One region of the Nonomuraea sp. NPDC049646 genome, then DNA from elsewhere that is predicted to be linked to it. Evidence: riboswitches for the same ligand, from Rfam matches in the RefSeq annotation. Region 1 holds a riboswitch; the other holds the start of a gene.
What was found. A riboswitch is a leader RNA that binds a small molecule or an ion and turns the genes downstream of it on or off. The one in region 1 is predicted to bind glycine.
Positions count from the first base shown of each region.

Region 2: it holds a riboswitch for glycine, as region 1 does, so the genes downstream of both, gcvP (aminomethyl-transferring glycine dehydrogenase) here and gcvT (glycine cleavage system aminomethyltransferase GcvT) in region 1, are expected to answer to the same signal.

Region 1 covers NZ_JBITLU010000010.1:231,812-235,012, forward strand. The annotation lists gene ACIBQ8_RS29615 (L-serine ammonia-lyase) at 1-240, opposite strand, end outside; gene gcvH (glycine cleavage system protein GcvH) at 300-689, opposite strand; gene gcvT (glycine cleavage system aminomethyltransferase GcvT) at 686-1,771, opposite strand; glycine riboswitch at 1,806-1,905, opposite strand; glycine riboswitch at 1,926-2,023, opposite strand; gene ACIBQ8_RS29630 (M28 family peptidase) at 2,282-3,201, opposite strand, start outside.
Region 2 covers NZ_JBITLU010000002.1:531,863-535,063, reverse strand. The annotation lists gene ACIBQ8_RS07360 (MerR family transcriptional regulator) at 1-216, shown strand, start outside; gene ACIBQ8_RS07355 (bifunctional nuclease family protein) at 349-819, shown strand; gene ACIBQ8_RS07350 (MerR family transcriptional regulator) at 967-1,587, shown strand; glycine riboswitch at 1,636-1,732, shown strand; gene gcvP (aminomethyl-transferring glycine dehydrogenase) at 1,899-3,201, shown strand, end outside.

The DNA of each region.
Region 1 (3,201 bases):
GTCGACCAGCTCCGGCTTCTCACCGGACAGGCCGAGCAGCACCGCCTTGTCGCTGCCGTGGCCCTTGCCGGTCAGGCCGAGCGAGCCGTACAGGATGACCTCGACGCGGGCCACGCGGGGGAGCAGGCCGTCGTCGTGCAGCCTGCGGGCGAACTTGTGCGCGGCGGCCATCGGGCCGCCCGTGTGGGAGCTGGACGGTCCGATGCCGATCTTGAAGAGGTCGAAGACGCTGATCGCCATTGATGGGCGCCCTTCAGTTCAGGAAGTGCCGGGGCCCGCCGCGGGCCCCGGCGGTGGTGTCAGGACTCGCCTGAGGTGAGCGCCGTGTACTCCTCGGCGGACAGCAGGTCCTCCGCGTCGCCCTCCATGCGGACGCGGAACATCCAGCCGTCGCCGTACGGGTCGCTGTTGGCCAGCGACGGGTCATCGGCCACGGCCGAGTTCACCTCGACGATCTCGCCGCCGACGGGGGCGTAGATCTCGCTCACCGACTTGGTGGACTCCACCTCGCCGACCGAGTCACCCGCCTCGACGGTCGAACCGACCTCGGGGAGCTGCACGAAGACGACGTCACCAAGAGCCTCGGCGGCGAAGGCCGTGATGCCGACGGTCACGGTGATGCCGTCGTCCACGCCCGACACCCACTCGTGCTCCTTGGTGTAGTTCAGGTCGTCAGGGATGTTGCTCACTTGTTCCTCCTGTAGAAGGGCAGCTCGACCAGGTCCATAGGTTCATGGCTGCCCCGGATGTCCACGGCCAGACCTGTGTCGGCCCCGGCGTCCACGTAGGCCATCGCGATGGGCTTGCCCAGGGTCTGGGAGGGCGCACCGCTGGTGACCTCGCCGACGACGGCGCCGTCGCGGGTGACCGGGTAGCCGTGACGCGGCACCCGGCGGCCCTGGGCGACCAGGCCGACGAGGCGGCGGCGGGGCTGGTCGTCCTTGACCGCCTCCAGCGCCGCCCTGCCGACGAAGTCACCGGGCTTGTCGAATTTCACCACTCTGCCCAGCCCCGCGTCGAACGGGGTCAGGTCGGAGCTCAGCTCGTTGCCGTAGAGCGGCATGCCGGCCTCCAGCCTGAGGGTGTCGCGGCTGGACAGACCGGCGGCGCGCAGGCCGTGCGGCTCGCCCGCCGCCTCCAGGGCGCGCCAGAGCGGCACGGCGTCCTGGTTGGCGACGAAGAGCTCGAAGCCGTCCTCGCCGGTGTAGCCGGTGCGGGCGATGAGCGCCTGGCGGCCGTCGACCACGCCGGGCAGGCCCGCGTAGTACTTGAGACCGTCGAGGTCGGCGTCGGTGAGCGTGGCCAGGATCTCCTGGGCCTTCGGGCCCTGGATCGCGATGAGGGCGTACTGCTGGGAGCGGTCATCGACCACCGCGTCATACGACTTAGTACGATTTTTCAGCTCATCCGCGACTTTGTCGGAGTTCGAGGCGTTGGCCACCACCATGAACTCCTCGTCCGCCAGCCGGTAGACGATCAGGTCGTCGAGCACCCCGCCGCGCTCGTCCACGATCATCGTGTACCTGGCCCGGCCGGGCGCGAGCGCCGACAGGTGGCCGACCAGCGCGTAGTCGAGGGCCTCTCCGGCCTGCGGACCGGTCAGGAAGATCTCGCCCATGTGCGAGAGGTCGAACAGCCCGGCCGCCTCGCGGACGGCTTTGTGCTCCGCGGACTCGCTGCCGTACCGGAGCGGCATGAGCCAGCCGGCGAAGTCGGTCAGCGTGGCGCCTAGGGCCTCGTGGACGTCTCGTAGCGGCGTAGGTCGGGACATTTGTCGCACCTCAGGACAGGATTGGATGCCAGCATCCTCCCCCTCTGTCATGGATGCCTGAGAGCTTCGCCCGAGTTTTACCGGACTTTCACCTTCGGCGAGGCCCCGGGGGCCTGCTTTCCAGAGGTCACCTCCCCGTAAGAACGCCTTACAGGGCTGCCGCGCGGTCCTTTGCCTTGAGAGGTTCGCGGGGAGGGCTTGCTCCTTCAGGGACCCTGACCGGCTGTCAGGGTGCTCTCCCGCACGGTTTCGCCGGTGATGTCCGTCAGCCTAGTGCCGTCATGGGGGTGTTGTCGCGCTTCGCCCCCCGCCATCCGCGGCATCCGCGGCATCCCGCACGCAGCGAAAAGCGGCCGCGGCCCCGGAGAGGCGGGGTCGCGGCCGCGTTGGTGGCCGCGCGCGAGCCGGTCATGGCAGGTCAGCTCGCACGCGGCAGCTCGGGGCGGGCCGGCCTGGACCGGCCCGCGGGGGATCGAACCCGGGATCAGGCCCGAGGATCAGGCCCGAGGGTCAGGCCCGTGCCCAGAGGGCGGGCACGTTCGGCGGCTCCCAGCCCGGCAGGCTGGTGTGCGCCTGGAGGCAGCGGTAGCTGACCCCCTGGTAGGTGACGACGTCTCCGGCCGTGTACGACTTGTAAGCCGTCCAGGTGGTGCCCTGGCCGTCCCCTCCGACGGTCAGGGTGAAGGACGCGGAGTGGTCCGCCGTCGCCCCGTCGCCGTTGATCCCTATGGTGTACGTCCCCGCCGCGACGCCGCCGGTGGTGGCGATCGTGACGGTGGACGACTGGCCCGCCTGAACCGTGGACGGGCTGAAGGAGACGGTGACCCCGCTCGGCACGTTCCCGGCGGAGAGCGCGACGCTCTGCGCCTGGCCGGACGTGACCTGGGTACTGACCGCCGCGGTAGCCGACTGACCGGCCTGGACCGACGCCGACGACGGGGTCACCGAGATCGAGTAGTCGTTCTCCGTGGGCGTGCTGGTGCCCACGGCGAGCTTCCATATGGCGTACGCGATGGCGTCGGAGTTGCGGTCGAGCGCCGTGGTGTTGATGGCGCTCGGGTAGCTGTCGCAGGCGCTGTGGTAGCAGCGGTCGAACGCCTGCCCGGCCGAGCCGCCCCACTTGGCGGCCTGGGCCGAGCTCTTGACCGCCCCGGCCCCGGTGGCCAGGCCGCCGACCCGGACGCCCGCGCTCTTGAAGGAGGCGTGGTCGCTGCGGCCGTCGCCCTCCCTGTCACCCTCGGTCTGCAGGCCGATGGTGGCGAAGTAGTCGTTGAAGGTCCGCTGGATCGCCGCGTCGTCGTCGTAGACGAAGTAGCCGGCGTTGGTCGAGGCGATCATGTCGAAGTTCAGGTACACCTCGACGCCGCTCGCGCCGCCGTTCTGCACGTAGTACCTGGACCCGACCATGCCCGCCTCTTCGGCGCCCCACC
Region 2 (3,201 bases), on a different contig from region 1:
CGCTTCGGCCTGCACGCCCGCCATCTGCGCGCGGTCAAGGCCGCCGCCGAGCGGGAGTGCGGGCTGGTCGAGCAGACCGTCGCGCCCATACTCAAGCGGCGCGCGCCCGGTGCCATCGGCGAGGCCGACGAGGCCGCCAGGGAGCTGTCCACGCTCCTGCTCGACCTGCACGCCTCGCTGGTCCGTCTCGGCGTCAGGTCTGTCCTGGGCCGCTGAGGGCACAGAGCTGGAAGGCCGGGGCACATTCCAGGCCTGCCGGGTGTTACGTTGAAATGCATAGGCGTGTAGCAGAAACGACCCAGTCAACAGCTGTGCCGGGTGACCGGCCGGCCGAATACGGAGCAGCCCGTGTTGCAGATGGAGGTCGTGGGCGTTCGAGTTGAGATGCCCACAAATCAGCCGATCGTCTTGCTCAAGGAGGCACACGGGGAACGGTTCCTTCCGATCTGGATCGGCATGACCGAGGCGACCGCGATCGCCCTGGCGCAGGCCGAGGAGCCGCCGCCCCGGCCGCTCACCCACGACCTGTTCAGGGACGTGCTGAGCGCGCTCGGCGTCGGGCTGCGCGCGGTCAACATCGTGGCCCTGCGTGACGGCATCTTCTTCGCCGACCTGGTGTTCTCCAACGGCGTGGAGGTCAGCGCCCGCCCCTCCGACTCCATCGCCCTGGCGCTGCGCACCGGCGCGCGCATCTTCGCCAGCGAAGAGGTCGTCCAGGAGGCCGGTGTGATCATCCCTGACGACCAGGAGGACGAGGTGGAGAAGTTCAGGGAGTTCCTTGACACGATCACTCCCGAGGACTTCGGCAGGGCGGGGTAGGTATTTCAGTGCATTTACGCTTCACGACGCGCCGAGCCGGATCGTTGACTGAGCATGGTCACGGTCCTACGGTGCAAGTGAAACCCGTGGTCGCCCTTTACGAACCCCCAGATCAGGCCATGGGATGAGAGAAAGCCGGAGGTCCGCGTGGCGGTCAGCAGCGGCGAGGGAAAGACGGCCGGCCAGGAAGATCCGGTGCGGCGCGAGAGCGCGCGGCAGCGTGCCGGAGAGCAGGGACTGCTCTTCGACGAGCAGCCCGCGACGGTGCCCGACGACATCGGATACCGCGGGCCCACAGCCTGCTCGGCGGCCGGCATCACCTACAGGCAGCTCGACTACTGGGCGCGCACGGGCCTGGTCGAGCCCACGATAAGAGCCGCGCACGGCTCGGGCTCGCAGCGGCTCTACAGCTTCCGCGACATCCTGGTGCTCAAGGTCGTCAAACGGCTGCTCGACACCGGGGTGTCGTTGCAGCAGATCCGCACCGCGGTGCAGCATCTGCGTGACCGCGGGGTCGCCGACCTCGCGCAGATCACGCTCATGAGCGACGGTGTCAGCGTCTACGAGTGCACCTCGGCCGACGAGGTGATCGATCTCCTCCAGGGCGGCCAGGGCGTGTTCGGCATCGCGCTCGGCCGGGTCTGGCGAGAGGTCGAGGGCTCCCTCGCGGAGCTGCCGGGGGAACGGGCGGCGGTCGAGGACACCGTCCCGGCCGACCATCCCGCTGACGAGCTCGCCAAGCGGCGTCGCGCACGCCGCACGGGGTGAGCTGAACCGCTGAACACACCGTAGTAATCTAGGACAGAGTAAGGCTGATGACCCCGTGCGGGAGAGTCCCTGGGCTTCGGTCCTGGGGCGCCGAAGGAGCAACCCTCCCCGGAATCTCTCAGGCATCCCGTACCGCTCGGGTGAGGCAACTCTGGAAAGCAGGTGCGCCCGCCAGGCGCACCTCACCGACGGTGCAAGCCCCATGGTGGGGTGAAGCTCTCAGGTCGCGATGACGTCGCGATGACAGAGGGGGAGATCCGGCACTCGCCCGCGCCCTGGCGCCGGTCTCCAAGCCTCGGGAGGCAACCTCCATGACCGACCTGTCCGCTCCGCCGTTCTCGTCCAGGCACATCGGCCCATCCGAGTCCGAGCAGCAGCGCATGCTCGAGGCCGTGGGCTTCGAGTCCGTCGGCGATCTGGTGGCCGTGGCCGTGCCCGAGGCCATCAGGGTCAAGGACCGGCTCAAGCTGCCGGCCGCCGCGAGCGAGACCGAGGCCATCGCCGAGCTGCGCGAGCTGGCCTCCCGCAACCGGGTGCTGACCTCCATGATCGGCCTGGGCTACTACGACACCGTCACGCCCGCCGTCATCCGGCGCAACCTGCTGGAGAACCCGGGCTGGTACACCGCCTACACGCCGTACCAGCCGGAGATCTCGCAGGGCCGCCTGGAGGCGCTGCTGAACTTCCAGACGGTCGTCTCCGACCTGACCGGCCTCGACGTCGCGGGCGCCTCCCTGCTGGACGAGGCCACCGCCGCGGCCGAGGCCATGACGCTGGCCCGCCGGGCCGGCAGGTCCAAGAGCGACGTGTTCGTGGTCGACGCCGACACGCTGCCCCAGACCAAGGCCGTGCTGGCCACCCGCGCCGAGCCGCTCGGCATCACGCTGGTCGAGCACGACCTCGACGGCGAGCTGCCGGAGTGCTTCGGCGTGCTCGTCCAGTACCCGGGCGCCTCGGGCCGCCTGCGCGACTTCCGCGACGTGGCCGCCAGGGCGCACGAGGCGGGCGCGCTCGTCGTGGCCGCCGCCGACCTGCTGGCCCTCACGCTGGTGGCCGCCCCCGGCGAGCTGGGCGCCGACATCGCCGTCGGCTCCTCCCAGCGCTTCGGCGTCTCCTTCGGGTTCGGCGGGCCGCACGCGGCCTACATGTCCGTACGCGAGGGCCTGCAGCGGCAGATGCCCGGCCGCCTGGTCGGCGTGTCGGTCGACGTCGACGGCGACCCCGCCTACCGGCTGGCCCTGCAGACCCGCGAGCAGCACATCCGCCGCGAGAAGGCCACCAGCAACATCTGCACCGCCCAGGTCCTGCTGGCCGTGATCGCCGGCATGTACGCCGTCTACCACGGCCCCGAGGGCCTGCGCCGGATCGCGCACCGCGTGCACCGGCACGCCGTCGCGCTGGCCGGCGGGCTGCGCGAGGCCGGCCTGGAGGTCGTGCACGGCGAGTTCTTCGACACCGTGCTCGTCCGTGTGCCCGGCAGGGCCGCCGAGGTGGTGGCCGCCGCCGCCGAGCGGGGCGTCAACCTGTGGCAGGCCGGCGACGACCACGTCTCGATCGCCTGCGACGAGAAGACCGGCGCGGCCGAACTGGTCAAGGTGTGGGCCGCCTTCGGCG